DNA from 3 places in the Vibrio celticus genome. Region 3 is predicted to be linked to each of the others. Evidence: predicted binding sites of a transcription regulator. Region 3 holds the regulator's gene; each other region holds the start of a gene.
The links. Region 3 encodes CRP, which controls carbon source genes, mostly activating them, when cyclic AMP is high. Its sites were predicted from a motif close to TGTGANNNNNNTCACA; they were not measured.

Region 1 (10,623 bases), 1.5 Mb from region 3:
TTTGTGTTTTTGATCATCAAAAATACGTTTTTTTTTAATGTTTACGAATTATGTTGAACTTGAGAGCGCTAATTATAACATTTGTAATTTCGTTACTAAAAATAACATTCTCTCCTATTTTATTTACTCAGTAAAATAATAGGGATCTTGAGAAATACTTATATATTTCAAATAATTAAGCGCTTGTAAAGCATTGCATTTCTAGATTTGACATGTGATCCAAGACGTGTTTTGAAACTAAATTTCGTAAGTGACTAGAAAGTTAGTTCCCCATCAATATATATTTAGCGGCAGAAAATATAATGCAATACATGGTTACATTTTCGCAGGGTGCTAACATATAAGCTACGGGGGTGTGCCGTTAGAACCCATATAATTATTTTATCTTTATCAGGAGCATAAACATGTTTAAGAACCTTTTTGCTAACCTGCAGAAAGTTGGTAAGTCTCTGATGCTTCCAGTATCAGTTTTACCAGTTGCGGGTATTTTGCTAGGTGTCGGTGCAGCAGATCTTCCTTTCATTCCAGAAATCGTTTCAAACTTAATGGAACAAGCTGGTGGTTCAGTATTTGGTCAAATGGCACTGTTGTTCGCAGTAGGTGTTGCACTTGGCTTTACTAACAACGATGGTGTAGCGGGTCTAGCTGCTATCGTTGGTTACGGCATCATGACTGCTACACTTGGCGTAATGGCTGGTGTAATGGGCGTTGATAACATCGATACTGGTGTACTAGGTGGTATCCTAGTCGGTGGTGTTGCTGCTTGGGCATTCAACCGTTTCTTCCGTATTCAACTACCAGAGTACCTAGGCTTCTTCGCTGGTAAGCGTGCTGTGCCAATCATCACAGGTTTCGCAGCGATTGGTCTAGCAATCCTACTATCTATCGTATGGCCACCAGTTGGCGGCGCTATCTCTGCGTTCTCTGATTGGGCTGCTCACCAAAACCCACAAGTGGCGTTTGGTATCTACGGTATCGTTGAGCGTTCTCTAATTCCATTTGGTCTTCACCACGTTTGGAACGTACCTTTCTTCTTTGAAGCTGGTACTTGTGTAAACGCTGCTGGCGAAACTCAAAACGGTGTTCTTACTTGTTACCTAGTTGCTGATGACGCATCTCGTGCAGCGGGCAATGGCTTCGGTCAGCTAGCTGGTGGTTACATGTTCAAGATGTTCGGTCTACCTGCTGCTGCAATCGCGATTGCACACTCAGCTAAGCCTGAAAACCGCGCTAAAGTAATGGGCATCATGGCTTCTGCTGCGTTGACTTCATTCCTAACGGGTATCACTGAACCAATCGAATTCTCTTTCCTATTCGTTGCTCCAGTACTGTACGCAATCCACGCTCTACTAGCTGGTTCTGCATACGTTCTTGCGAACACTCTAGGTTTTGTACATGGTACATCTTTCTCACACGGTCTAATCGACTTCCTAGTTCTATCTGGCAACGCGTCTAAGATGGGCCTAATGGTTGTATGTGGTATTGCTTACGCTGCAATTTACTACATCGTATTCCGCACTGTGATTAAAGCTCTAGACCTTAAAACTCCAGGCCGTGAAGACGAGTCAGAAGAAGAGTCAGTTGCGACTGGTTCTGAACTTGCTGGTGAGCTAGTTGCTGCATTCGGTGGCAAAGCGAACATCACAGGTCTTGACGCTTGTATTACTCGTCTACGTGTTGCAGTAGCTGATACAGCTCTTGTTGACCAAGACAAGCTGAAGAAACTAGGCGCTGCAGGTGTTGTTGTAGTTGCTGGTGGCGTACAAGCTATCTTCGGTACTAAGTCTGACAACCTTAAGACAGACATGGATGAGTGGATCCGTAACAACGGTTAATTCACTGATTCAATAAATTGAAAGGAGGCCGAAAGGCCTCCTTTTTTGTTTTCTGTTCTATGAAAGATCTTTCCGCGTCTAATCCTCTCTAACTCAGAGAGTTACCATTCAACTCGATCATTTGATGGTCGTTCCCAAATTTTTCGTGTCTTTTATCTTTTACCCAGCGATGACACCTTTTGCTGAGATTCCAGTAGACTTCCGTTTTTTAAATACAGTCTGAGAATATTATGAAACATCGTTACTTGATCGGCCTTATGTGCTGCAGCGGAGCCTCGTTTGCTCAAGCTTCTGAAGCTCCAGCTTTGGAAGTGGGACTCGCCATTGACCAAGACCTGAGTGTCGTTGTGGAATTTGATCAGAAATACCGTGCTACGATTGGCAATGACGGCGCTGCCTTTGATTACATTTTGAAGCGTGGTCAGTTCGAGACTGAAGCTCCGTTGAGCTGGTACGTCGGTGCTGGTGCTTGGGCTGAATGGAATGACGACTTTGGCTTGCGCTTGCCCTTAGGCGTGAAAGTGAATTTCTACGAAGGTTGGAATGCTTACGCTCAAGTTCATCCTGAACTCGATATGTATAAAGGTGTTGAGTTGCAAATAGGCGGCGCTTTAGGTGTTACCTATAAGTTCTAACCTGAACTAAAACCGTTTTAATAATGAAAAAACCAGCATTTAGCTGGTTTTTTCGTTTGGGCCGATCTTATATTTTTGCTTCATTGAGCCGCTTAGAAAGTAAAACTCAGCCCGACATTGGCTTGGAATTGGTTCATCCAGTCGGTATCAAAGCGAATGATGCACTCTTGCCCGTTACTTGGGATGTTACACACACCGGAGGTATCGTTGTCGACAACCGTGCCTAACCAACGTACTTGTGTGTTCAACGCTAGTCGGTCACTAAATTTGTACTCTAAGCCACCAAAGATAGAAGTTGAGAATCCATACTTATCTTTTGCCCAGTCTACATCGACGTAAGAAGCACCCAGGCCTAGCCCTAGATAACCCGACAACACAGGCGAAGCAGGGTAGTAGATGCTGCTTTGAAGGTGCAGGTATTGGATGGAGGAGCTTAGGTTGAGTGTTTCTAATTCCGAGCTCTGATTGGAGTAGAAGAAGCCGATGCGTCCTTTTTCAAGTGGCGTTTCAATGGCAAAGGTGTAGTTTTCAGAGCCTTTCATGTCATAGGTTTTACCGTCCTGGTCTTCGACACTGCCACCGCCGGTATAACCTACCATAGGTGTAATGATGATCTCCGGCGAAGCATACGCGCTTGAAACGGAGAGAAGCGTAATCAGTGCCATCATATTTACTTTGTTATTCATGAGTATATCCTTATCCATACACATACTAATTGTGATGGTTACATCAATATTGTGCGACTAATTTCGACGATTCTTGAAGATACTTCACACACCTGATAGTACTTAAATAGAGACTCGACAAATTAATAATAAGCCAGAGGTGTCTATGGACCATAATCTGAAAAATGCCCTACAAATTACCGTGTTTATCTACATGATCATTCTTTCATTTGGCTTTATTGCGATTGGTAGTTAATACCATCGATTGCGAGGCTGAGTTTTTATACTCAGGGAATAATGAATAGTGGGATTATAACCAATATTGATACAGCAATAGACTTGGATTACTACGCTAAGTTTATTGCTGGAAAAACAGCACTGGTCGCTCAAGGTGGCGGACAGAGAAGTATTTTTACTTCTGGAGTGCTGGATGCCTTTCTTCTCTCAAATTTTGACCCCTTCGACGAGTTTTTTGGTACCTCGGCAGGTGCTCTAAACTTATGTGCTTATCTGTGCCGCGATAAAGGCCTTGGCCGTTCTTTTGTTCTCGACCTGACAACCTCACCAGAGTTCTTCAATCTCTTTTCCTATATACGACACAGGAAGAACCTAGGATTAGAGTGGGCGCTAGAACAAATTATGGCTTACCCATATAAGCTCGATCTGGATTTAGGGCGACAAACGCTAGGCGATCGCCACTTCTATGCGGCTGTAACGGATTCCAAAGATTTACGAGACCACTACTTCCCATTATTGGGCGAAGATTGGTACAAGGTGATGATTGCGACCTGCGCCATTCCTCGTTTGTACAATGATGAAGTCTTTATTGGTGACAGTGCTTATGTGGACGGTGGTGTATCAGCATGTATCCCGGTTCAGGAAGCGTGGCGAAGACAAGCTCGTTCTATTGTGGTGATTCGTACTGAGCCTGTGGTGGAGGAAGGTAATACCCATTTGGTTGAAGCACCAGTCAAAGCGCCCAAACCAATCTCTGCCGAAGAACTGGAGTGGTTCCGCGAATCTTTCGACAGTGTTCAAGGTCATTGGCAACAGAAAGTGGAACAGTGGAAAACCGACTGGACCTCTTTCTTCCAACAACAAATTATGCGCTCAAAAGAGCAGAAGCGTGACCGTGGGCATTTAGACCTGCTGAACGGTGGTCGCTGGCTATTTGGTGCAGATGATATTTATCGCTTAAGTCATTTAATCGGGGATAAGTTTGATTCAGGCTTGGCTGACATGCTGATGGTGCATTATCAGACCTACTCATTGACTCAGGATTTTTTGAATTCGCCACCAGACGACGCGTTTGTGGTTCAGATAGCGCCAAGTCAGCCGCTAAAATCGAGTTCATTAATGAGCGACAAAGAAGACCTGTTGCACGATTACGAAATGGGCTTAGAAGCCGGTTACCGATTTGTAGAAACCTACACCTCAACGGAAAACGCGCGCAATTCTCATATGCCACAGTTAGCCACCATTGCTGCTGGCAAGTAATTCTCGAAGTTGATGAGCTAGCATACTGTGAGCTCGTTATGCTGTTTAAGCAGATTGTAGTGAATCGTGTTCTGAAATGAAAAAGGGTTATTGAACTTGGTTCGATAACCCTTTTAAGCTTTTGAAATTAGGAAAATCGTTTCGCCTTAAGGTCAAATATTAGGTGACAGGCAAGATTCTCATACAGTTGGTTGACCCTGCTACATCCATAATGTCGCCTTGAGTGACGATCACTAGGTCGCCAAATTTAAGGTGTCCTTTCTCTTTCAGGCAAGTGAGTGTAGATAGTGCAATGTCAAAGCTGTCTTCGGCTTCTGTCTCGAAGTAGATAGGCGTCACACCTCGGTATAAGGTACAGCGATTAAGCGTTCCTTCGTTACGAGACAGCGCGTAGATAGGCATGTCAGCACTTAGGCGAGACATCATCAGTGCAGTGCGGCCTGATTCGGTGAGAGTGACAACGCCTTTAATGCCTTCCATATGGTTTGCGGAGTAGATGGTCGCCATCGAAACGGTTTCTTCTGCCGTCACAAAGGTACGGTCAATACGGTAGTTCGATTGGTTAATACCCGCCATCTTTTCAGCACCGATACACACTTCGGCCATCGATTTCACTGTCTCGACTGGGTAAGCACCCGCAGCGGTTTCACCAGACAGCATCACAGCATCGGTGCCATCGAGTACGGCGTTGGCAACGTCCATGACTTCGGCACGGGTTGGCATTGGCGCAGAAATCATTGATTCCATCATCTGAGTTGCGGTGATGACAGTTCGGTTAAGCGCTCTAGCACGGCGTATAAGCTGTTTTTGTACTCCGACCAACTCAGGGTCGCCAATTTCCACTCCGAGGTCACCACGAGCCACCATGACGACATCTGAAGCCATTATGATGTCATCCATGTTCTCAACAGTAGCGACTGTCTCTGCTCGCTCCACTTTTGCGACGAGGTGAGCTTCTAAGCCTGCTTCTCGTGCGAGCTGACGAGCATAGTGCATGTCTTCCCCATTACGTGGGAAAGACACCGCTAGGTAATCCACTTTGATTTGTGCGGCGGTGACGATGTCGCGCTTGTCTTTTTCTGTTAGTGCTTCTGCGGAAAGGCCACCACCTTTTTTGTTGATGCCTTTGTTATTTGAGAGTGGGCCGCCAATGATGACTTCGGTATGAACGCGACAGCCTTCTACTTTGGTGACTTTGAGTTGAACACGACCATCGTCAAGCAACAGGATATCGCCGGCGGATACGTCGTTAGGCAGTTCTTTGTAATCAAGGCCAACGGCTTCTTGATTGCCTTCGCCTAAACCTAGGCTGCTATCGAGAGTGAATAGGTCGCCTACGGCAAGTTGGATTTTTCCATCTTTGAATGTCGACACACGAATCTTGGGACCTTGTAAGTCTCCGAGAATGGCGATTTGAGTGCCGTGTCTTTTGGCTATTGCTCTGACTTTTTCTGCGCGTTGTATATGGTCGTCGCTGGTGCCGTGAGAGAAGTTCATACGAACGATATTGGCACCGGCTTTGATGATCTCTTCAAGCACGTTACCTTTATCAGTAGAAGGGCCTAGCGTTGTGACGATTTTCGTTTTTCTTAATTCGGCTGTCATGAATACTCCTAGAGTGAGGCCAAGTAATCTTTTAAAAGACTAGGGCGTGTTGATCTTTCGAGCTGATTTTTGCAGCGAGTTGCTGGGTATTTATACAAGGCAGAGGCTTTGATGTGTAGCTAGCCTACATGAGAAGCCGATAACGTAGTAGAAATGACCAGCAAACGCTGCCCGAAGGGTTCGGCTAAAAGCGTTTTACTCTTTGTTGAGGGAGATTTGCTTAGAATGACTAGGCTACTTCCCCCTCGCCGCGATTAAAACGCTTTTATCTCGAACAAAATTTAACCACGAAAGGTCAACGCGCCTTAATTAAGTATATGCATTAATTGATAATTTATTGGGAGCTAGGAGGATATTTCTTGATTTGCCTTTAATTATTGAATTCAGGGCTCAAACGCGATGTTTTATTCTGAAAATTAAGTCGCAAATTATCGATGTGGGTGTTAATTTTCCTCGAACTATTTGACTCGATACACAAAGATTCATGTATATACGTGATACTGGTCACGGCGATATACCAAGTGACTTCACAATTACTTCGCAAAGTAAAAAAATTACCTCGTTGATGATTTCTGGAGCGTAAAATGTACATGGCTCAACCGGGCCATATTGATCATATCAAACAGGTCAATGCTGGTCGTGTATATAAACTAATTGACCTTAAAGGTCCTATTTCTCGTATCGATCTGTCCAAGCAAAGTGAGTTGGCTCCGGCGAGTATTACTAAAATTACCCGTGAACTCATTGAAGCTCACCTTATTCACGAAACGACGGTTCAAGAAGCCACGACTCGTGGGCGTCCTGCTGTCGGTCTGCAAACCAATAACGAAGGTTGGCAGTTTCTGTCGATGCGTCTTGGTCGTGGATACTTGACGATCGCGCTCCATGAATTGGGCGGGGATGTGCTTATCGATACCAAGATTGATATCCATGAACGCGATCAAGATGATGTGCTTGCGCGTCTTCTCCATGAAATCGATGAGTTCTTCCAAACCTATGCCGAGCAACTCGACAGGGTGACGAGTATCGCTATCACACTGCCAGGTCTGGTTAATTCAGAGCAAGGTATTGTGTTGCAGATGCCGCACTACAACGTTGAAAACTTAGCGTTGGGGCCGGAGATCTACAAAGAAACCGGTCTACCAGTTTTTATTGCCAATGATACCCGAGCGTGGGCGTTAGCAGAGAAGCTGTTTGGTAACTCACAAGACAACGACAACTCTGTTCTTATCTCGATTCACCACGGTTTAGGTGCCGGGATCATTCTTGACGGTCGCGTTCTGCAAGGGCGTCACGGTAACATCGGTGAGTTGGGGCATATCCAGATCGATAAGGAAGGCAAGCTTTGTCACTGTGGAAATCGAGGCTGTTTAGAAACGGTGGCGAGTTCTCAGGCAATCCGTGAGCAAGTCAAAGAGCGATTGGCAAATGGTGAAGAATCAACGCTAACGGTGTTTGAAGACGTCACTATTGAACAGATCTGTGCTGCCGCTGCGGATGGAGATCCGCTGGCTGTCGAAGTGATTGAACAGTTAGGCCGTTACCTAGGCTCTGCGATTGCGATTGTGATTAACCTGTTCAACCCAGAGAAAATCTTGGTGGGTGGTGTTATCAATCAGGCGAAGAGCGTGTTATACCCGGCGATTCAAAAGTGTATCGAAGAGCAGAGTCTATCGGTTTACCATAAAGACTTAGAGCTGGTGGAATCTCGTTTTTATAAGCAGGCAACCATGCCAGGTGCTGCTCTCATCAAGCAGGCTTTATATGATGGTCAACTGCTAATGAAAGTTATTGAAGGCTAACTCTTTTTCTCTTCTTTAAGCCTTACCCCGAACCTTTCCATGTACTTAAGCTTTGTATAACATCATTTGTTGTACTTAGTTTAAGCATTCTGTGCATTGGCGCTTTGCTTTAACCTATTGAAGTAGGCTATTGTAGCCACAGTTATTATTTGTCACTAAGGTGTTGTATGTCTGGCGTTTTAAATTCGGTTGATCAGAGAACCAAACTGGTCGGTGAAAACCGTCTGGAACTCTTGTTATTCAGCTTAAATAGTCGTCAACTATTTGCGATTAACGTATTTAAAGTGAAAGAAGTCCTCAAAGTGCCAGTACTCACTCGCTTACCGGGCTCTCATCATCATATTACGGGTGTTGCGTCTTTACGTGGTGAATCGGTGCCTGTTATCGATTTACGCAGTGCCATTGGCTTTCCGCCATCTCGTGCGGAGTCTCAAGAGAGCAACCTGATTATTACGGAATACAACCGAACCGTACAAGGTTTCTTGGTTGGGCAAGTTCGTAATATCGTGAACACGACATGGACAGAAATCCAGCCGCCGCCAAAGACAACAGGCCGTGCAAACTACCTAACCGCTATTACGCATATTCAAGAAGAAGAGCAGCACAAGATCGTTGAGATCATCGATGTTGAGAAAGTGTTGGCTGAGATCATTGATTACGATGTCTCGATCTCTGAAGGCGTTTTAGATGAACAATTAGCTCAGGAGATGATAGGACGCAATGTGCTTATCGTTGATGACTCTTCAACAGCGCGTAACCAGATCAAAGGCACCTTGTCGCAGTTGGGTTTGAACATTATTGAGTGTTGTGATGGCTTAGAAGCACTGACCTTACTTAAGGGCTGGTGTGATGAAGGCAAAGACATCAATCAAGAAATATTGTTGATGATCACCGATGCTGAAATGCCTGAAATGGACGGCTACAAGCTGACACACGAAGTACGTACTGACCCAAGAATGCATGACCTATTCATTACGCTAAATACTTCATTAAGTGGAAGTTTTAATGAAGCTATGGTTGAGAAAGTAGGGTGTAACCGCTTTATTTCTAAGTTCCAGCCAGACCTCTTGGTTGAAGTGACTCAAGAGCGAATGCGTCAGATTTTATAATTAACGCTGCTGTACGGTTTGTTTTGAGTGACCTTATAGAAAGCGTTTGCTAATATTCACGCAGCATATTTTTCTTAACGAAATATGCTCAACTACTAGCGTAACTTTTCACACACAATTTAAGGTAGTTCCTCTTAATGATATGGTTAACGTCTAAAGTCGTTATGACTTTGAGCTTATTACTGTATAGGGAATTTAAGAAAAGACGTACGGAAGCTGAAGTTGAGTCATAACTCAACAACTGGAATTGAAGGGAAGCGGATGCTTCCCTTTTTCGTTTTTCTTTCTCTCGTTTCTTTAGCCAATGATCGATTGAGAACAGTTGGTACTTCGTTAATGAAAATCCCGAGATTTGGTTTTCAAGCCAACAATTTCATCGGTAATATCGATAAGTTTTCCTGCGATAACATGAACGACTTCTCCTTCTTTTTCTAATATCCCTTGTACCTTTAACGCCTTGGCTGTGAGATAAGCTTGCTGTTGAGCGCGCGCGGTTGCTCCCCATACCACGACATTAATATTACCAGTACTATCCTCTAGTGTGACAAAGGTGACACCTGCCGCGGTTCCGGGAGATTGTTTGCCTGTGACTAATCCGACAACGGTGACCATAGATTTGTGTCTTTGTTGTATTAAATCTTTCATGTGTGTGAATCGGCCTAATCGTCCCGCTTCTTCGAGCAAAGTGATTGGATGTTTGTTCAATGAAATTCCGACACTGGTGAAGTCTTCGAGTAGATCTTGCATCTCATTGGGCTTGTGCAGTGCATGTTCGTCATGTCCTGCCTCTGCATAGTCATAGGCTTGGCTAAACAGAGGTAGATCAGACGCCGAGTCCATGATCGCCCAGCGAGTCTGGAAGCGGTCTCCAGAAACGTTATGTAGCGCATTGGCCGATGCCAGTAGCTCGATATCTTTCTTATTCATCGATAACTGTTTCACTTGACTAGGGTGGCGATAACCGGATTGTGGGCGATTGGCGAGCACGCTTTGAATTCCATGCTCGCTGAATCCTTTGATTTGTCGCAGCCCTAAGCGAATCGCTAAACCATTCTGATGAGAGACAACCGTGTGGTCGTTTTGAGAAGCGTTCACGCATACCGGAAGTATCACCACATTATGTCGTTGTGCGTCTTGTACCAACTGTGAGGGGCTATAAAAGCCCATGGGTTGGCTATTCAACAGAGAAGCGTAGAAACATTCAGGGTAGTAGCACTTCAACCAAGCTGAGCAATACGCTAACACCGCAAACGAAGCCGAGTGGCTTTCAGGAAAACCGTACTCGCCAAAGCCGCATATCTGTTTAAAGATCTGCTCAGCAAACTCTGTCTCATAGCCGCGCTTTTGCATTCCCTCGATAAGTTTGTTTTTAAACTTAAAGACGTTGCCATTTTTCTTCCAAGCGGCCATCGCGCGTCTGAGTTGATCCGCTTCTCCGCCTGTGAAGCCTGCGGCCACCATCGCGAGTTTGATCA
Region 2 (10,623 bases), 190 kb from region 3:
TAGTAATCAGAGATACCATTTTTACCGAGCCACAGTGTGTGTTGTAGCCAGCCAAACACTATGAGCAGTACTAAAGCAAAAATTCGCATAACACCTTTCGCCGGTTGAAAAAGAAGGAGCTAGAATAAGGCACATATATACCATAATGAGCTTATTGGTGCGAGATATGTGGTGTCAGGGAATCAATAAGTCGGGGAATTATTGTTATTCGAAATCCACAATGAGATTCCCGACTCCCTCCTCCGTCGGTCTCGAGAATGACGGGGAATACAAATCACTGCAGACAAAAAACTCAAAGAGATAGCACCTTCCCTAAGCCACATACTCTCGTCATTCCCAAGAAGGAGGAACGACTGAGTTGGGAATCTATGGAGTCAAAGGTAAATAAGAGATTCCCTATTCCTTCCTTCGTCAGTCTAGGGAATGACGAATTTTAGGCAAAAAATGCCCCGCATAAGCGAGGTATTTAAAAAACTTAGATTAACAATTCGCTAGGAATTATTGACCTTTAACTTCTTTAAGACCGCTTTCGTTGTAAAAAGGAGGAGCTTTAGAAATTAGACCTCACTTTCCTACAAGCAAAAAAAAACGCCCTACCGAAGTAGAGCGTTTTCAAAAGCTTTAAGCTAATAATTCAGAGTGAATTATTGACCTTTAACTTCTTTAAGACCGTTGTAAGGAGCTTTAGAACCTAGAGCTTCTTCGATACGGATAAGTTGGTTGTACTTAGCAACACGGTCAGAACGGCTCATAGAACCAGTTTTGATTTGACCTGCAGCTGTACCTACCGCTAGATCAGCGATAGTTGCATCTTCAGTTTCGCCAGAACGGTGAGAGATTACTGCAGTGTAGCCAGCGTCTTTAGCCATCTTGATAGCAGCTAGAGTCTCTGTTAGAGAACCGATTTGGTTGAACTTGATAAGGATAGAGTTAGCTACGCCTTTCTCGATACCTTCAGCAAGAATCTTAGTGTTTGTAACGAACAGGTCGTCACCAACGATTTGAAGCTTGTCGCCTAGAAGTTCAGTTTGGTGCTTGAAGCCATCCCAATCTGACTCGTCAAGACCGTCTTCGATAGAAACGATTGGGAAGTTGTTCGCTAGCTCAGCTAGGTAGTGGTTGAACTCTTCAGAAGTGAAAGTTTTACCTTCGCCCTTCATGTTGTAGATGCCAGCTTCTTTGTCGAAGAACTCAGATGCTGCACAGTCCATAGCAAGAGTAACGTCTTTACCTAGTTCGTAACCAGCAGCTGCAACAGCTTCTGCGATAACTTCTAGAGCTTCAGCGTTAGACTTAAGGTTAGGAGCGAAACCACCTTCATCACCAACTGCAGTGCTGTAGCCTTTAGACTTAAGAACTTTAGCTAGGTTGTGGAATACTTCAGCGCCGATACGTAGACCTTCTTTAAGAGTTTTAGCGCCAACTGGTTGGATCATGAACTCTTGGATGTCAACGTTGTTATCTGCGTGCTCACCACCGTTGATGATGTTCATCATTGGTAGAGGCATAGAGAACTGACCAGCAGTACCGTTTAGCTCAGCGATGTGCTCGTATAGAGGCATGCCTTTCGCAGCAGCAGCAGCTTTTGCGTTAGCTAGAGATACAGCTAGGATAGCGTTCGCGCCGAACTTAGACTTGTTATCAGTACCGTCTAGGTCAAGCATGATTTGGTCAACGTCAGCTTGTGCTTTAGCGTCAGTACCAACTAGAGCTTCAGCGATTGGGCCGTTTACAGCTTCAATAGCTTTAAGAACACCTTTACCTAGGAAACGTGATTTGTCGCCGTCACGTAGCTCAAGAGCTTCGCGAGAACCAGTAGATGCGCCAGATGGAGCAGCAGCCATACCTACGAAACCGCCTTCTAGGTGTACTTCAGCTTCTACAGTTGGGTTACCACGTGAATCGATGATTTCACGACCTAGAACTTTAACGATCTTAGACATTGAATGTTTCCTTCTCGTTGAATATATAAATGTCAAATTTAAAGGTAGCAGCACAACTTACGCAGCTACCTGTATTCCTTTTTACTTCTCTAACTCGCCGCGCTGGAACTCGCCAGCCGCTTTAACGAAACCTGCAAACAATGGATGACCATCGCGAGGCGTTGAAGTGAACTCTGGGTGGAATTGAGCAGCAACGAACCATGGGTGGTTCGGGTTCTCAATAACTTCAACCAGTTTCTTGTCCGCAGATAGACCCGATACTTTTAGGCCCGCTTTTTCGATTTGTGGACGAAGATTGTTGTTCACTTCGTAACGGTGACGGTGACGTTCATGGATCGTCGCGCTACCGTATAATTCGTAAGCTTTCGTCCCTTTCGCTAGGTGACAAAGCTGTGAACCAAGACGCATTGTGCCGCCAAGGTCAGATGTTTCTGTACGCTCTTCAACTTTACCTTCGCCATCAGTCCACTCAGTGATAAGACCAACAACTGGGTACTTAGTTTCAGTACAGAATTCAGAAGAGTGTGCCCCTTCCATTTTCGCAACGTTACGAGCGTACTCGATAAGTGCTACTTGCATACCTAGACAGATACCTAAGTACGGTACTTTGTTTTCACGAGCGTATTGAGCAGCAAGAATCTTACCTTCAACACCACGGTCACCAAAGCCACCAGGAACTAGGATTGCATCTAGGCCTTCTAAAACTTCTACGCCACGAGACTCAACGTCTTGTGAATCTACGTATTTAATATTAACGCTTAGGCGATTTTTCAAGCCCGCGTGTTTTAGCGCTTCATTTACTGATTTGTATGCGTCTGGTAGTTCAATGTACTTACCAACCATACCAATCGTCACTTCACCCGTTGGGTTAGCTTCTTCGTAAATTACTTGTTCCCATTCAGACAGGTCTGCTTCTGGAGCTGTGATGCCGAAACGCTTACATACAAGTTCATCAGTACCTTGAGCTTTAATAAGCTGAGGGATCTTGTAGATAGAGTCAACATCGCGCATAGAAATAACTGCATTTTCTTGCACATTACAGAACAGAGCAATTTTCTTACGCTCGTTCGAAGGAATGTTGCGGTCTGAACGACAAACTAGGATGTCTGGCTGAATACCAATAGACAGTAGCTCTTTTACAGAGTGTTGCGTTGGCTTAGTTTTCACTTCGCCCGCAGCTGCTAGGTATGGCACTAGAGTCAGGTGCATGAACATTGCGCGTTCACGGCCTAGCTCTACTGCTAGCTGACGAATCGCTTCCATGAATGGTAGAGATTCGATATCACCAACCGTACCACCAACTTCAACGATCGCGATATCGTGGCCAGATGCGCCAGAAATTACACGCTCTTTGATAGAGTTAGTGATGTGTGGGATAACCTGAATAGTTGCACCTAGGTAATCACCGCGACGCTCTTTAGCGAGTACGTCTGAGTAAACACGACCTGCAGTGAAGTTGTTACGCTTAGTCATCTTGGTGCGAATGAATCGCTCATAGTGACCAAGGTCAAGGTCTGTTTCAGCGCCATCTTCCGTAACGAACACTTCACCGTGCTGAGTCGGGCTCATAGTGCCTGGATCAACGTTGATGTAAGGGTCAAGCTTCATCATAGTCACTTTAAGACCACGAGCTTCTAAAATAGCCGCAAGAGATGCTGCAGCAATACCTTTACCTAGAGAGGATACAACCCCGCCAGTAACAAAAATGTAATTTGTCGTCATGTTTAACCTGAAATTGGTTGAATGAGGGAAATGGACTACTTCTGGACGGGATGAAAATATACCAGAAGCCCCTTATCGCCACAACGTGAAATCTATCACACTGCTATTTTTTATTTTTTGCTTCAAATCAATTCATGATAAAAGCTTTGGTTATCTTTTCTCCGCCACCTTGACTTCATCCCACATGGAATCAAGCTGTTGTAGTGAAAAATCGGTCAAAATTTTATCTTGCTGACGAACTTTTTGTTCCACCCCTTTAAAGCGACGTGAGAACTTCAGATTGGCTTTATTTAGTGCAGACTCTGGATTTTTACCCAAATGTCGCACCAAATTGACCGTCGCAAACAGCAAATCACCCAACTCTTCTTCAACCAAATCTTCATTTGGCGTCACTTGAAGCGCTTCTTCTAGCACCTCATCGACTTCCTCTAAAACCTTATTCGCCACTGGGCCAATAGAGTCCCAATCAAAGCCATATTTCGCTACCTGTTTTTGAATCTTTGTAGCACGTGAAAGCGCAGGTAGAGAGTTTGGTATTGAGTCTAGAATACTTTCTTGAGTTTTGCCTGCCTGAGCTTTTTCTTTGGCTTTTTCAGCTTCCCAGTTGGCATTAATTTCTTCATCGCTCGCAAACTCGGTATCAGAAAACACATGCGGATGGCGGCGCGTTAGCTTCTCATTGATGCCATCGACCACATCAGAGAACTCAAACAGCCCTTGCTCTTTGGCGAGCTGGCTGTAGAAAATCACCTGAAATAGCAGATCACCCAGTTCTTCTTGTAGGTTCGGCCAATCTTTGTTGTGAATCGCGTCCACCACCTCGTAGGTTTCTTCGATAGTATGCGGCACAATTGTTTCAAAATTTTGTTTCAAATCCCAAGGACAGCCACCTTCTGGATCGCGCAGCTTAGTCATGATCTGTTCAAGTTGTTCAATCGGGTGATTCATCGCTTTCTTCCTATTCACTGTCTTTGATTTTTAAATTTATAATGTCTTCTATAACTAAAAAAGGTGAGCAGCCAAAACCACTCACCTTTCTATTCTTTCCGTCATCCCCAAGAGCGAAGAATGAGCGAGTTGGGGATCTCAAATCGCTTGACGAGATTCCCTATCACGTTCGTTCCTCACTGTAGGGAATGACAGCTATCTTTTTTACTAAGTAATTAGGGCGTGTTGATCTTTCGTGAGTGTTTTTTGAACAGCATGGTAAAGAGTTATAATTTGCTTCGCCAAAAGTAAAACCATAACCAATACCATGCCAAGAACAATGCTAACTGATATTCGCTGGGAACTGCTACTCCAAGTTATGAAAAGTACAGGTCGTATTTACGATAAAACTGAACATCGAATGACATTTGAAGGAATACTTTATCGAATGAGAACAGGTATTCCTTGGCGAGATCTACCCTCTGAGTTCGGAGAGTGGAGTACCGTTTACAGACGATTTAATCTTTGGTCAAAGAAAGGGATTTTAGATAATCTTTTCAAAGCTTATCTAACATGGCTGATTTTGAATGGGTATTTCTTGATGGCTCTATAGTTAGAGCACATCAGCATAGTACAGGTGCAGCTACTGAAAGTTCAGAGCAAATAGGAAAAAGTCGCGGGGGCAACTCAACCAAAATTCACTTAGCCGTAGATAGTGGTGGCCTGCCGATTTGCTTTGATTTATCAGAGGGACAACGCCACGATATAGTGCATGCCGAAAGCTTAGTTGAGCAACTCGATGAAGTTAATACCATCGTTTGTGATAAAGGATATGACAGCGAACCTTTCCGTATTTTTGTTAAGGAACGTGGCGGAGAAACGGTAATTGCTAAACGCAATTACGGACAAGATATAGACAAAGACAGTATGGATTGGTGTTTATACAAGTATCGTCACTTGGTCGAAAATGCCTTTGGGAGAATTAAGCATTATCGAGCTATTTCAAGTAGATATGACAAGCTAGAAAGGAATTATGCCAGCATGTTATCGCTGGCATTCATGTTAATGTGGCTACCGATGTATTGTTGAACGCGAAATGTACAGCAAAGATCAACACGCCCTAGTTCTTCTAACAAGGCAGTAAACTTATGAGGCTCCTGAGCATAGCTTGCCTATGTGATGGAGTGAAATAAGTGAAACTAACGCAGTTAGAAAGCTAAGTACGACGTAAAAACTAGCCTAGGCGTTTTACGCTCATGACATCTTTGATCTGCTCTACTCGGCTGGTCACGCGACTCAGAATTTCAATATTGGTCACTTCCAAATCGAAATCCATTACCGATAGCTGACGCTTGTAGTCGATACGGCTCTTCATTGTGGTCACGCTGATCTTTTCATTCGAGAACAGTGAGGTGATGTCTTTCAACAAGCCATTACGCTCTAGCGCTTCAACACGCAGCGTTAGGATGTATGAACCAACAAAGCCATTGCCCCAAACAGTATCAATGATACGTTCTGGTGCGTGCATACTAAGTTCGCCTAGCTGTTCACAGTCAGCGCGGTGCACTGAGATACCACGACCTTGAGTAATGTAACCTTTAATCACATCACCAGGGATTGGCTGACAGCAACGAGCTAGGTGCGTCATTAGGTTATCAACGCCCTCAACCACTACCGCATCTTTCTTCGGACGGCTCTGTTGTGCTGGCTTGTTTTCCGACTCAAGCAGTTTCTCTAGCGCTTTCTTGTCTTCCTCTTCCGCCGTAGGCTTGTTGACCAACGCATTGATGTGATTAACCACTTGGTTAATGCGCAAATCGCCACTGCCGATACCAGCATAAAGCTCATCTGGCGTGTTGACGTTAAAGCGTCTCAGAGCGTATTGGTCTGCATCTTTTAAGGTTGCACCCACTTTAGCAAGTTCCGCCTCAAGGATGTCTCGACCCGCTTCTAGGTTCTTCTCACGACTTTGCGCACGGAACCAAGCATTGATCTTGGCTCGAGCACGACCAGAATGAACAAAACCTGTGGTTGGGTTCAGCCAATCACGTGATGGGTTCGGCTCTTTCTGAGTGATAATTTCAACCTGATCACCCATCGATAATTTATGAGTGAATGGGACGATACGGCCTGCTACTTTGGCACCGATACAACGGTGTCCGACCATCGAGTGGATGTGGTAAGCGAAGTCCAGTGGGGTTGCACCCATAGGTAAATCGACCACGTCACCGCGCGGTGTAAAGGCATATACGCGATCATCGAATACTTGGCTACGAACTTCATCCAGCATCTCGCCAGAATCCGACATCTCTTCTTGCCAATCGATAAGTTTACGCAACCAAGTGATTTTCTCGTCGTAACCACTGCGTCCGCTTGAAGCACCTTCTTTGTACTTCCAGTGCGCCGCCACACCAAGCTCAGAGTCTTCGTGCATCTGCTTGGTACGGATCTGAATCTCAATGGTCTTGCCTTCTGGGCCCAAAACCACGGTGTGAATAGACTGGTAACCATTTGGCTTAGGGTTCGCCACATAGTCATCGAATTCACTTGGTAGATGTTTGTATTTGGTATGAACCACACCTAAGCCGGCATAGCAGTCTTGAAGCTGGTCGGCGATGATACGTACCGCACGTACGTCAAAGAGCTCATCGAAGTCCAAGCCTTTCTTCTGCATTTTACGCCAGATGCTGTAGATGTGTTTTGGTCGACCGCTGACTTCTGCATTGATGCTTGAACGGTTCATTTCCGCCGTTAAGTCGTCAACGAAATCTTTAATGTATTGTTCACGTACGATGCGACGCTCGGACAACTGTTTAGCAATCTGCTTGTAGGTGTCTGGCTGTTGGTAGCGAAATGCGTAATCTTCGATTTCCCACTTAAGCTGACCAATACCTAAACGGTTAGCGAGCGGAGCGTAGATGTTAGAACACTCTTTTGCTGCCGCGCGACGCACAGCATCAGGCGCTTTTTTCACCTCAATAAGGTTACAGATTCGCTCAGCGAGTTTGATGACTACGCAGCGGAAGTCGTCGACCATCGCCAGTAACATACGACGAACGTTATCAACTTGACCCGAGGCAGCACTGCCTTCAAGAGTCACGTTTAACTGGCCTAAGGCCGCCATTTCTTCAACGCCATCGATCAACTTTACGGTTTCTTTACCGTAGCTTTCTTCAAACGCTTCGCGCTCAAAAACGCCGCTTGAGACGACGGGGAAAAGTTGCGCTGCAATTAAAGTGGCACGGTCCATGGACAGCGTAACCAAGATTTCGATCATCTCGCGGCCACGCCAAAGCAGGAGCGACGCTTGCTCGTGATCTTTTAATAGCTCTTCACAGTGACGATAAACTTTGATCAGTTTATTCGAGGTTTTTGCGTCTTGATTTAGTGACGCAATCCAACTTTCTAGCTCAAACTGTTCGCTTGGGTTTAAATGTGCGCTTCGTACCGCAACCATCATGCCTTCCTAGTTATTATGTTTTATACCCAATTCAATATGACTAACTGGTTCCAAGTTAGTTCGACCATATTGATATCAGCGCAGGCTTCCCTGCGCCTTTGTGATTCATTTGAAGCCTTGTTAAGGGCCTCTAAGCCTTGATAAAGAGAGCCATCGATTCTAGATGACTGGTGTGGGGGAACATGTCCAACATACCCAGTTTGGCTAATTGATAGCCTTGTTTTTCTAAGCTCTCAGAATCTCTAGCTAGAGTAGCAGGATTACACGAAACATAAACCACACGCTTCGCTCCTAACGCTGAAATTTGATCAACGATCCCACTCGCTCCCGCACGTGCCGGGTCAAGCAATACTTTATCAAATTTCTCTTTTGCCCAAGGCTGTGAAGATAAGTCTTCTTCAAGGTTAGCTTGGTAAAATTCCGTATTGCTTAACTGGTTTAACGCTGCGTTAGATGTGGCTTGCTGAACCATTTCATCAACGCCTTCTACGCCAACCACAAACGCCGATTGTTGCGCGATAGGCAAACTGAAATTCCCTAAGCCACAAAACAGGTCGAGCACTCGCTCATCCGCTTGAGGTTCTAGCCAATCAATCGCTTGAGCCACCATCTGCTGATTCACTTTCTGGTTTACTTGGATAAAGTGGTTTGGCTCAAACGGCAACGTTACGCCAGTTTCGCTATAAGAAGGTGCATCGCCAACTAAGCGAACCAACTTATCGGTTTCAGGCATCGAGTACAGCGTAGCGCCTTCTTCTTTTGCTAACGCAATCAGCGCTTGCTCATCTTTTTCAACCAAAGGCTTAAGGTGACGTAGCACCATTACAGGGCCAGTATCGCCCAACACCAATTCAACGTGTCCTAAAGACGTAAGGCTGTTGAAAGTGTTCAGTAAATTTTTCAGTTTTGGCAGCAATACATTGAGGCGAGGATCAAGCACGGCACAGTCGGTGATATTTTCAATCTGCTTACTCTGCTTCTTACGGAAACCGAACTGAAGCTGCTGTGTCTTTTTGTCAACAAATAGGCTGATACGCGCGCGACGTCGATAACCGGTTTCATCACCGACAATAGGTTGTGCAACTTCAGTGTTCACCGTTTGGTATTGGCTCATCAGGTGGGTCAGAGATTGCGACTTATGCTCAACCTGAGAAGAGTAGCCGAGGTGTTGAAGGTGACAGCCACCACACTGATTAAAGTGCTTACAAAACGGCTTTAAACGCTGCTCGCTCGGCTTCAATAACTTGATGAGTTTAGCTCGCGAAAACTTACTTTTGCTCTCAGTAAGTTGAATAACCACCTGCTCACCGGGCAATGCACCATCAATGAAAACCGGTTTATTCTTTTGATAAGCGATGCCAGCGCCATTGTGATCCATTCGTTCAACCAAAACCGATTGATGCTTGGTCTCGAGTTGAGTTTTCTTTTTTGGTTGGAAAAAACGTGCCATTGCTTGTGCCTAATGTATCTTTTAATAAGTAATTGGTATCCAGGACTCACTATTATGTCTTGGAATCATTGTCGAACGTCACGGCTTTGATTAAGCTTACCGTTCACTTAACCGCCATTGTGTGCGTTATTTTCCCATATCCAGACCTCGATGTAATTAAAGAACATGACCAGATATGGCTTAAGAGCCCGTGTAATTACCTTAACTCTAGCTCCAACCCTGATTATTGGGTTGCTATTGAGTGCATTTTTCTCATTTAACCGCTATCAAGACCTTGAGGGTCAGGTGGTTAATACTGGTACTAGCATCATTGAACCACTTGCGATTGCGAGTGAATCAGGCATGAAGCTCGAAAGTCGAGAGTCTGTTCGTCAGCTTATTAGCTATGCGCATCGAAAAAACTCTAAGCTGGTACGCAGTATCGCGGTGTTTGATGAGCGTCATGAGTTGTTTGTAACCTCAAACTTCCACCCCGATTTTGAAAGCCTAACCTATCCGAAAGATAAACCGATTCCGCATTTGAGCTCATCGAACCTTCTCGATAATACGCTGATCCTGCGGACGCCTATCATCGCCGAAGGCCAGTACATCAATTCAGCCAACGGTCAGTCTCAAGCCAATCAAGCGATCGGCTATATTGCAATTGAGTTAGATCTATCTTCACTTCGACTGCAGCAATATCAAGAAGTGTTCTCTGCCTTCTTGGTGTTGATTCTCGGACTTGGTTTATCGGCCGTGTTTGCGTTCCGTTTGATGCACGACGTAACCCAACCGATCACACACATGAAAAATATGGTCGACCGCATTCGTCGTGGTCACCTAGATGTACGTATCGAAGGTAAGATGCATGGTGAGCTAGATTCGCTGAAAAACGGTATCAACGCGATGGCGGTATCGCTATCAGAATATCACGTCGAGATGCAGCACAGTATCGACCAAGCCACATCAGATTTGCGTGAAACCCTTGAACAGCTAGAGATTCAAAACGTTGAGTTAGACATCGCGAAGAAACGCGCGCAAGAAGCGGCTCGTGTTAAATCTGAGTTCTTAGCGAATATGTCTCACGAACTGAGAACGCCTCTGAACGGTGTAATTGGCTTTACTCGTCAGATGCTCAAGAC
Region 3 (10,623 bases):
CTGAAACAGCAAGGTGGTGAGCTGAGCTATTCGCAAGGCGTTAAGATTGGTTACTTTGCACAGCACCAATTAGAGACGCTGCACCCTGAAGAAACACCGCTGCAACACATGATGCAGATTGCCCCTAAGCACACCGAGCAACAACTGCGTGATTACCTAGGTAGCTTCGGTTTCCAAGGTGAAAAAGCGCTCGATAAAGTGGCACCCTTCTCTGGTGGTGAAAAAGCGCGTTTAGTATTAGCGCTACTGGTATGGCAAAAACCAAACCTGTTGCTACTCGATGAACCAACCAACCACTTGGATCTCGACATGCGTCAAGCGCTGACTTTTGCCCTGCAGACGTTTGAAGGTGCAATGGTTATCGTATCGCACGACCGTTACCTACTGCGTGCGACTACCGATGATTTATACCTTGTACACGACCGCCAAGTAGCACCGTTTGATGGTGACTTAAGCGATTACTACAAGTGGCTAACCGAACAACAGAAAGTTGAGCGCAAAGAAGCACAAGCATTGGCACCAGCCAAAGACGGCGCCAACAGTGCAGCAGCGAAAAAAGAGCAGAAACGAAAAGAAGCCGAGTTCCGTAAACTGACGGCACCACTTCGTAAAAAGCTCACTCAATTTGAAAAGCAGATGGATACATTAACGCAGGCTCTTGAAGAAGCTGAGCAAGAATTATCCGACACATCACTGTATGAAGCTGAAAATAAGGCTAAACTGAATAAAGTACTCGCTCTCCAAGCGAGCAGTAAGTCACAGCTAGAAGAAGTTGAAATGGATTGGATGTCCACTCAAGAAGATCTTGAGCAGATGGAACAGAATATGGATAGCTTATGAGCCCAGAGCACGCCCCAATATCACTAACACTGGAACGACTATGGCAATTTAGCCTTCAGTATTACAGTGTGCGCGGTGTAAAGGATGCGTGCCTAGCTTTGCAAAACCAGTTCCACGGCAACGTCAATCTACTGCTGCTTCTCAAATGGCTTGATGAGCAGCAATTGTCTTTCGCTGAAGAAGAGTGGCACAAGGTTCAACAGTGCTTGAGCCGCTCTGAAACCTTGCTTCATAGTTATCGAGAGCTACGTAAACATCTCAAAGCACACATTGTCGACTCGCTATACCGTGAAGCCTTGCAGTTTGAGTTACAGCTTGAAAAGCAACAACAGTCCGATCTGGTCGACTGTATTAACTCCCTACAACTGTACGCTAATCAGCAATCACCGCTCGCTTTTCAGTACTGTCGTTTATTAGGGGCAGAAAACCTCTACGACGCTTTTTCTGAACCAGCACCACAGCCCTAGCTCGTTCTCTTTCCATTTTATTCCATCAAGACCCAAGCTTAACCTTGATATTATTCAAGCAGTTAACCATGGCCTGTTTTTGTATCTCATATAAGTGAAAGCCTTGCGCTTATACCGAGAATCAACCAAGCTCAAATAAAAACGTGGGCGTTTCGTTACAAGCTCAACACGTTATCAAAACCCGTAAAAGAAGCATGGATCGTTTTTATGACAATATTTACCGCAGCCGCTGGTCTCTCTAATCCGCACTTACAAACCTTAGTGCCACGGTTTATTCGAAAGCAGGCGCTGTTTCATCCTCACTGGCAAACCTTAGAAACACCCGATGGTGACTTTCTTGATCTTGCTTGGAGCGAATCACCAGACGGTGACACCTCAAATAAGAATGATCGCAGTAGCAAGCCGATATTCGTTCTATTCCACGGTTTAGAAGGTAGCTTTGAGAGCCCTTATGCCAATGGATTAATGAATGCGTTTGCTAAAGATGGTTGGTTGTCCGTGATGATGCACTTCAGAGGCTGCAGTGGAAAACCCAATCGCCTGGCTCGCGCTTACCATTCAGGTGAAGTCGAAGATGCGCGCTTTTTTCTAAGACACTTGCACGCCCAGTTTCCGAATAACCCTAAGGTTGCGGTTGGCATATCTTTAGGTGGAAACATGCTGGCGAACTATTTGGCTGAGTACGCAGACGACCCATTACTGTCGGCGGCGACAATCGTATCTGCTCCTTTTGACTTAGCGTGTTGCTCTAGTCGCATTGAGCGTGGTTTCTCCAAACTCTATAAGAAGTACCTGCTCAACTCTCTAAAATCGAATGCGCTAAAAAAGGTTAACCTGCTACAGGAAAAACTTGGCATCACCGCTGAAGCCATCAAGAACATCACCAAACTGTATGAGTTTGATGAGCGAATCACTGCGCCTCTGCACGGCTTCAAAAATGCCCAAGATTATTATGCGCAATGTTCTGCACTGCCTAAGCTCAATAAGATCAAACTGCCGACTCAGATCATTCATGCCAAAGACGACCCTTTCATGACCGATGATGTGATCCCAAAATTCGTTCTGCCCGATAACATCGATTATCGACTGTTTCAAAAAGGCGGCCATGTTGGGTTTATTACTGGTAGCACACTCAAACCAAGGTTTTGGTTAGAAGAAGCCTTGCCTGCCTACTATGAAAGTATCCAAGATTCGGCATAATGACCGAGCCTTAGTAAATAGAAGCAAAACATTACTAAGCACACGTATTTCTACATCAATAAACATATCTATGAACATAAAAGAGAGAAGTATTTATGATCATCCCATGGCAAGACATTGCGCCAGAGACACTGGAAAACCTCATCAAAGAGTTCGTGCTGCGTGAAGGCACAGACTACGGCGACGTAGAGGTTTCACTGCAAAACAAGATTGACCAAGTGAAACATCAATTAGCTTCAGGAGAAGTCAGCATCGTGTTTTCTGAGCTCCATGAAACCGTTGATATTCAAGTCACAAAACGCTTCTAAGCTGCGCTCATAAAGGAGCCGTGTTATAGTGGTAAACGATTGCTAACAAGTAAGTTACTCAAAAGACAAGGGTTGTCATGTCCGCTAAACATCCAATTATTGCGGTGACGGGTTCATCTGGAGCCGGCACCACCACCACCTCAGAAGCCTTCCGTAAAATGTTCAATATGATGGACGTGAAGGCAGCTTGGGTTGAAGGGGATAGTTTCCATCGCTTCACTCGCCCAGAGATGGATGTCGAGATCCGTAAAGCGCGCGAGCAAGGTAAGCACATCAGCTACTTTGGTCCACAAGCCAACGACTTTGGTGCGCTAGAAGAGTTCTTCCGTAAATACGGTAACGAAGGTACAGGTAAAGTACGAAGCTACCTGCACACCTTCGATGAAGCCGTGCCTTACAATCAAATGCCGGGCACCTTTACGCCATGGCAGGAGATCCCTGAAAATTCCGATGTGATGTTTTACGAAGGCCTGCACGGTGGTGTGGTTGATGGCGACATTAACGTTTCTCAACACGTCGATTTGCTGATCGGCATGGTACCTATCGTAAACCTAGAGTGGATTCAAAAATTCGTTCGTGACACCCGCGATCGTGGCCATTCACGCGAAGCCGTAATGGACTCCATTGTTCGTTCGATGGATGATTACCTTAACTACATTACCCCACAATTTTCGCGAACTCACATCAACTTTCAGCGTGTTCCAACCGTAGATACATCGAACCCACTCAACGCCAAAGGGATTCCAAGTTTAGACGAAAGCTTCGTAGTTATACGTTTGCGTGGCATCAAAAACGTCGATTTCCCCTACCTTCTGGCTATGATTGATGGCTCGTTTATGTCTCGTCATAACACGCTAGTGGTGCCAGGCGGCAAGATGAGTTTTGCTATGGAGCTCATTGTGAGGCCAATCCTGCAACAACTCATCGAAACCGGAAAAATAGGTTAACAAAACGACATTCTGGTTGATTACTTTTCATACCGTGATCATGTGCACAATTTTGCGTAAAAAATCGTAGCTTGGTCACGATTAAAATCAAGAAATAGTACCTGAAAAAGGATACTATTCTTAAACGAAACACAAGATAGCTTGCAGCACTCAACGAGTGCTCTTATCCTACAAGTCAATCCAGGCTTAGCTAAAATACGGAAAGCGGCAAGCATACCCTGCAGAGGAAGTGAGATATTATGGTTCTAGGTAAACCTCAAACCGATCCAACATTAGAGTGGTTCCTTTCACACTGTCATATTCATAAGTACCCTTCAAAAAGTACTTTGATTCATGCTGGTGAAAAGGCAGAAACCTTGTACTACATCGTTAAAGGTTCTGTGGCAGTTCTTATCAAAGACGAAGAAGGTAAGGAAATGATTCTTTCTTACCTAAACCAAGGCGACTTCATCGGTGAGCTTGGCTTGTTCGAAGAAGACCAAGAGCGTACAGCTTGGGTTCGTGCTAAATCTCCTTGTGAAGTAGCTGAGATTTCTTTCAAGAAATTCCGTCAACTTATCCAAGTGAACCCAGATATCCTAATGCGCCTTTCAGCGCAAATGGCAAACCGTCTACAAGTAACTAGCCAAAAGGTTGGTGACTTAGCGTTCCTTGACGTAACAGGTCGTATCGCTCAAACGCTACTAAACCTAGCGAAACAGCCAGATGCAATGACTCACCCTGATGGCATGCAAATCAAGATCACTCGTCAAGAGATTGGCCAGATCGTTGGTTGTTCTCGTGAGACAGTTGGTCGTATCTTGAAGATGCTAGAAGAGCAGAACCTAATTTCTGCACACGGTAAAACTATCGTGGTATACGGCACTCGTTAATCTCGATTAACTGAGCCAAAAATTTGAAAGCCACCAAATGCGAGTTTGGTGGCTTTTTTGTTTTCTTAAGATCTATAGAGCAGATACGTGATGCGAATAGAACACCTACAGCTTCCAAGCACAAACTGTCTCGAAGCGAAGCGTACTCGAATCTCTAGGACAAAATCCGTGCTCGTATCTTTCTTTAACCGTTGGTGCTCTCAAAGATTTTGTCAGCTGATGCTGCAACAAAACCGGTGTAAAGCTCACCGTTGGCCATCGCATAACGCTTAGCGAACTCATAGAAGCCCCCAGGAATCATCTCATTGCCTTCAACAAATGAAACTGGGACTTTGTCTGCCATTGTTGATGATTGCTCTAATAAGACCTCTGGAGAGCCTTTAACCTGACCGCCAGATGCATTGATCGTGAAGCCCGACTCGCTCAAGTAGTCATTCACCGCCTGTACTTCATCGAAGTTATTTAGCTGATTCACACTCACCGTAAAGTGGTTTGCACCGTATCCATGAGCTGCTAGCCAAGACGCGTATTCACTCTCTTTTGCAAGCACTTGGAAATCAGCGAAGCTCAAACCCCATAGACGACCGCCAAACAAGAACTCATGACCTTGAAGTTTGGTTGCGTCGACTTGCTCAACCAACTTCGCAACGATCTGTTGCAAGTCACTTGAACACTCTTCTACCTTCAATTCACTAATGAACACTTTTGGCTGCTTCGGGTCTGGGTGCTCGTAGTGTTTAGCCACTAGCTTCTTGCTCTCAAACAGGTAGTCGCCACACGCCTTGTAACCCAGTTCCAGGAAAGGCTTAGCTAGTGTTTCAATACCGAGAGGGGCAACATTAAAAGTACGCAGTGCAATATGGTCGTTGATCAGCGCTTCATCTTCTTTCAGCAAGTGATGCACTTTCTCAGCCGATGGACACAGCCTGTGAATGTAATCGTCCCATAGTGATTTAAAGAGTAGATCGGGCGTCATGGTGACTCCTTGTCAGAGGTTCTAGCAAGCTAGTAATTTGGATTAGAGAGGGAGAAGCTGAGACACAGAGTCAGCAGCCATCAGCCTGTGACATACTTGTTCTATTATTATCTACCGCCCAATCTAGGTGTCGGACGTGGTGGAAAAGGGAAGTGATAACACCACCTCCCTCTTTCAAGCTTAACGCATGAGCCTAAGACTCATTAGCCTAAATTAAAGCTCAATACCTGGGCTAAACGTTGCTGGAAGTTGAGTTTCACCGCCTTCCATTGAAGCCATAGGATAAGCACAGTAGTCCGCCGCATAGTAAGCACTTGGGCGTAGGTTGCCTGAAGCACCCGGACCACCAAATGGTGCATCACCACTTGCGCCTGTTAGCTGACGGTTACGGTTAACAATACCCGCACGGATATGGTCAACGAAGTATTCCCATTCAGAATCATCTGTTGATACTAAGCCAGCAGATAAACCAAAACGAGTGTCGTTAGCTAGCTCAACCGCTTGCTCTAGTGACTGGTAACGAACAACTTGTAGCAATGGACCGAAGTACTCTTCATCCGGCAGTTCAGCAATGTTGGTTGCATCGATAATACCCGGAGAAACAAACGCCGCTTGACCCGCTTTTGCTTCTACTAGGCTGACACCGCCTAACGATTGTAGATTCGCTTGCGCGTCCAGAATGAACTTAGCCGCAGCTTCAGAGATTTGCGGCCCCATAAAGGGTGCTGGTTCAGCGAATGGCTGATCGACACGAATCTTTTGCGTCGCTGCGACCAGCTTATCGAGTAGCAGATCACCCTTCTCGCCAACAGGCACATACAGGCGACGAGCACATGTACAGCGTTGACCCGCACTGATGAACGCCGATTGGATAATGGTGTATACCGTTGCGTCTGCGTCACCATATTGGTCACTGATCACCATAGGGTTATTGCCACCCATCTCTAGCGCTAGCATCTTGCCCGGTTGACCCGCGAATTGACGATGCAGGATATGGCCAGTATTAGCACTACCTGTGAACAGCACGCCATCAAGACCTTTGGCATCGGCTAGTGCGATACCTGTCTCTTTAGCGCCTTGTACTAGGTTGATTACACCAGCAGGAAGACCCGCTTCTTGCCATAGCTTCATCGCAAACTCACCCGTCCAAGGTGTCTGCTCTGAAGGCTTAAATACCACGGTATTACCCGATAGCAATGCAGGAACAATATGACCGTTTGGTAAGTGACCCGGGAAGTTATAAGGACCAAATACCGCCATCACGCCTAATGGACGATGACGCAGTACAATCTGGTTGCCTGCCGCTTCACGAGAAGCTTCACCGGTACGCTCATGGTAAGCACGGATTGAGATAGCAATCTTGCCCGCCATCGCTCCCGCTTCAGTGCGAGTTTCCCAAATCGGTTTGCCCGTCTCTTTCGCGATAATCTGTGCGATTTCTTCGCTGTTCTCTTTAACTTTCTCAGCAAAGTTCAACACGATCGCTTCACGCTCTGCAAAGCTCAGTTTTTTCCAAACCAAGAAGGCTTCACGAGCTGCTGCTACTGCAGATTCAACCTGTGCTGGTGTTGCGCTATCACCCTGCCACACTACTTCATTGTTGTATGGGCTTACTGATGTCATGGCGTCACCTTGACCTGCCACCCACTGTCCTGCTATCCACTGAGTCATACTTCTATCCTTAAAATCTTCGACAGATAATCGCCGCTCTTACTGAGCCAACATGCGAACGAATTCGCCTTCTGTTACTTCAAGAGCGCTTGCTACTTCAGATGATAAAATCACTGTGTCGCTTGCTTGGTCATACGCACCTTTCGCGGCTACTGCGCGGAAGTTCTCAAACGAGGTATTACCAATTAGGAAGTCTTTAGAGCTAGAGTGCTCTGCAATTTGAACCTGTGCTCGAATTGAGTAACGCACAGATTCGATGTTTCTTAGATCACACTCAACCGTTGGGCCTGCATCAAAGATATCGACATAGCCACGGTTAGTGAAACCTTCACGTTCCAGCAACTTAAGTGCAGGGCGCGTATTGTCATGTACCTCTCCGATCACCGCTTGAGCTTCTTTGCTCAGTAGGTTCACGTAGATAGGTAGCTTCGGCATTAGGTCTGCAATGAAGCCTTTCTTACCAATACCGGTTAGGTAATCGGCAAGCGTGAAGTCAATCGAGAAGAAGTGCTCTTGCAACCATTGCCAGAAAGGAGAGTTGCCTTCGGCATCCGATACACCACGCATCTCAGCAAAAATCGTTTTTGAGAAACGCTCTGGGTGCTCAGACATGATCAAGAAGCGACACTTAGACATCAGACGACCATTCAATCCACCGCGGAAAGCCGGGCGCAAGAACAGTGTGCAGATCTCACTGCATCCGGTGTAGTTATTACCGAAAGTCAGCAGCTTAACGATGTTATTTACGCCAAGTTTTTGCGATGAGTGAACCACTTTGCTGATGTGGTAAGAGTAAAACGGAACATCCCAGCCAATTGAGGCTTCGATACCTGTGGTACCTGCAACTTCACCGGTTTCGGTATCAAAGCCAACCATTAGGTAGCCTTCATCTCCGGGTTCAGTCACGTCTTGTTTGGCAAAGCTGTATTCAGAGTGAGTAATACGGTTAGTTAACAGTTCTTCGTTAACCGGAAGAGATGTGAATCCGTGACCAGATTCAACCGCGCAGGTATGCAGCGCATCGTAATCAGATAATTTTATTGGGCGAACAACTAGCATCAATATTCCCTCCAGATGCAAAATAGGCCCAAAACCAGAAGCTTGGGCCTTTAGCAGAACGTCATGGGATCGCTCTATTGGCGATCATTCCTATGACGCCGCTCAGGCTAAACTAGCGTAGCGATTGCTTTGTCTAGTTTCGATAAGCCTTCTTCAATTTCTTGTGTAGTAATAACCAGTGATGGCGTGAAACGAACCACGTTTGCACCCGCAACCAGTACCATCAAGCCTTGTTCGCCTGCTGCTACTAATACGTCACGTGCACGGCCTTGCCACTCTTCGTTAAGCGCAGCACCTAGTAGTAGGCCTTTACCACGAACTTCACTGAAGATTTGATACTTGTCGTTAATCTTAGTAAGACCATCACGGAACAATGCTTCACGCTCTTTCACGCCAGCTAATGTTTCAGGTTGGCTAACCACATCAACAACCGCTTCTGCAACAGCACACGCCAGTGGATTACCACCGTATGTAGAACCGTGCGTACCGACTTTTAGGTGTGTTGCCAGTTCAGAAGTCGTCAGCATTGCACCAATAGGGAAACCGCCACCCAGAGATTTAGCCGTGCTCAAGATATCTGGTGTCACACCTAGACCTTGGTAAGCGTAAAAATTACCAGTACGGCCATTACCTGTTTGCACTTCATCAAAGATAAGCAGTGCATTGTGTTTGTCACACAGTTCACGAACTGTGTTCACGAATTCAGAGGTTGGCGAGATGATACCGCCCTCGCCTTGCAGAGGTTCCATCATGATTGCACAAGTGCGATCAGAGATGTGCGCTTCTAGTGCTGCAATATCGTTGTAAGGCAGGTGAGTAACGTCGCCCGGTTTAGGACCGAAACCATCAGAGTAAGCTTCTTGACCACCCACAGTTACGGTAAAGAAAGTACGACCGTGGAAACCTTGTTTGAATGCAATGATTTCAGATTTCTCAGGACCGTGAACGTCCGCCGCCCAACGACGAGCTAGCTTCAAAGCTGCTTCATTCGCTTCTGCGCCAGAGTTGGCAAAGAATACTTTTTCTGCAAAACATACGTCGGTTAGCTTCTTAGCTAGACGCAGTGCAGGTTCGTTGGTCATCACGTTACTTAGATGCCAAATCTTGTTTGCTTGCTCAGTAACTGCGTTAACCATTGCTGGGTGACAGTGACCCAAACAGCTCACAGCGATACCACCAGCAAAGTCGATATACTCTCGGCCTTGTTGGTCCCAAACGCGTGCGCCTTCCCCTTTTACTGGGATCATTTCCATTGGGTTATAACAAGGCACCATCACCTCATTAAACAGACTACGTTCTACTTTTTTTTCCACTGTCATCGTACATTCCTTCTCGATACCGCAAGCTTCGCAAATAAGCGTACTGGTTCATAAGTGAGACAAAGATATTTTCTCTCGCCATAATCCCGCTGCAGCATTATATTTACATTTAATTAACCTTTTCAATAGTAGATTATTCTTTAGCCATCCCTTACAACCAGCTAAACGTCACTACCTATGACTATTTATGCATCAATTAATCTGTTTTATGAAGCTTTTTTTACCTAAACGTATAACCAGCAACAGCAAAGCCTTACTGGCATTGCGGTATATTGGGTTCGAGACGAAATAACGCGAATAATTTTGCATAGGCTAAAAACTTAACCTGACGAGGGAGAAATGTTATAAAAAGTGATCGGCGTCAGAGGGATGAAGACGCGTAACGCCCGAATTTAAACGCTTAACGGGTAATGGAATACGTTTAACTGGCTTATTTAGACGGAGAAAGGGTCAAATTTAAACACTCAGCGTGCTAGGAAGTTAGCGAGAAGCTGGTGTCCTTGCTCTGTTTTAATCGATTCAGGGTGAAATTGGACAGCATCAATTGGCAAGGTTTTGTGTTGATAGCCCATGATCTCATCCATGCTACCGTCTTCAAATTCAGTCCAAGACGTCAGCTCAAAGCAGTCTGGTAATGTGCCGTTTTTCACCACTAAAGAGTGGTAACGAGTCACAGTCAGAGGGTTATTGAGACCTTGAAAAACGCTCTTACCGTTATGACGGATCGGAGAGGTTTTACCATGCATCACTTGTCTGGCTCTCACCACTTCACCACCAAAGACTTGAGCAATGGCTTGATGACCAAGACACACACCTAAGATCGGCAGCTTACCAACGAAGTGTTCAATCACCTGTAGCGAAATTCCCGCATCATCGGGCGTACATGGACCCGGCGAGATAACAAGATGGCTAGGATTTAGCGCTTCGATGCCTGCAATATCAATCTCATCGTTGCGAACAACTT

Region 1: the regulator CRP is predicted to act here: its motif matches at 6,731-6,746, upstream of mlc (sugar metabolism global transcriptional regulator Mlc).
Region 2: the regulator CRP is predicted to act here: its motif matches at 3,750-3,765, upstream of OCV19_RS02440 (CTP synthase).

The regions. Positions count from the first base shown of each region.
Region 1 covers NZ_AP025463.1:2,382,453-2,393,075, reverse strand. The annotation lists gene ptsG (PTS glucose transporter subunit IIBC) at 405-1,835, shown strand; gene OCV19_RS10720 (hypothetical protein) at 2,066-2,470, shown strand; gene OCV19_RS10715 (outer membrane beta-barrel protein) at 2,563-3,156, opposite strand; gene cydH (cytochrome bd-I oxidase subunit CydH) at 3,302-3,391, shown strand; gene OCV19_RS10705 (patatin-like phospholipase family protein) at 3,433-4,632, shown strand; gene pyk (pyruvate kinase) at 4,792-6,237, opposite strand; gene mlc (sugar metabolism global transcriptional regulator Mlc) at 6,822-8,039, shown strand; gene OCV19_RS10690 (chemotaxis protein CheV) at 8,207-9,148, shown strand; gene OCV19_RS10685 (error-prone DNA polymerase) at 9,482-10,623, opposite strand, start outside.
Region 2 covers NZ_AP025463.1:482,639-493,261, reverse strand. The annotation lists gene ftsB (cell division protein FtsB) at 1-89, opposite strand, end outside; gene eno (phosphopyruvate hydratase) at 645-1,943, opposite strand; gene OCV19_RS02440 (CTP synthase) at 2,025-3,665, opposite strand; gene mazG (nucleoside triphosphate pyrophosphohydrolase) at 3,816-4,613, opposite strand; one part of gene OCV19_RS02430 (IS5 family transposase) at 4,921-5,155, shown strand; one part of gene OCV19_RS02430 (IS5 family transposase) at 5,155-5,681, shown strand; gene relA (GTP diphosphokinase) at 5,827-8,049, opposite strand; gene rlmD (23S rRNA (uracil(1939)-C(5))-methyltransferase RlmD) at 8,183-9,502, opposite strand; gene barA (two-component sensor histidine kinase BarA) at 9,668-10,623, shown strand, end outside.
Region 3 covers NZ_AP025463.1:294,723-305,345, reverse strand. The annotation lists gene OCV19_RS01370 (ABC transporter ATP-binding protein) at 1-840, shown strand, start outside; gene OCV19_RS01365 (TIGR02444 family protein) at 837-1,307, shown strand; gene OCV19_RS01360 (hydrolase) at 1,515-2,507, shown strand; gene OCV19_RS01355 (YheU family protein) at 2,603-2,815, shown strand; gene OCV19_RS01350 (phosphoribulokinase) at 2,893-3,762, shown strand; gene crp (cAMP-activated global transcriptional regulator CRP) at 4,002-4,634, shown strand; gene OCV19_RS01340 (DUF1338 domain-containing protein) at 4,819-5,610, opposite strand; gene astD (succinylglutamate-semialdehyde dehydrogenase) at 5,824-7,281, opposite strand; gene astA (arginine N-succinyltransferase) at 7,321-8,340, opposite strand; gene OCV19_RS01325 (aspartate aminotransferase family protein) at 8,448-9,659, opposite strand; gene OCV19_RS01320 (aminodeoxychorismate/anthranilate synthase component II) at 10,124-10,623, opposite strand, start outside.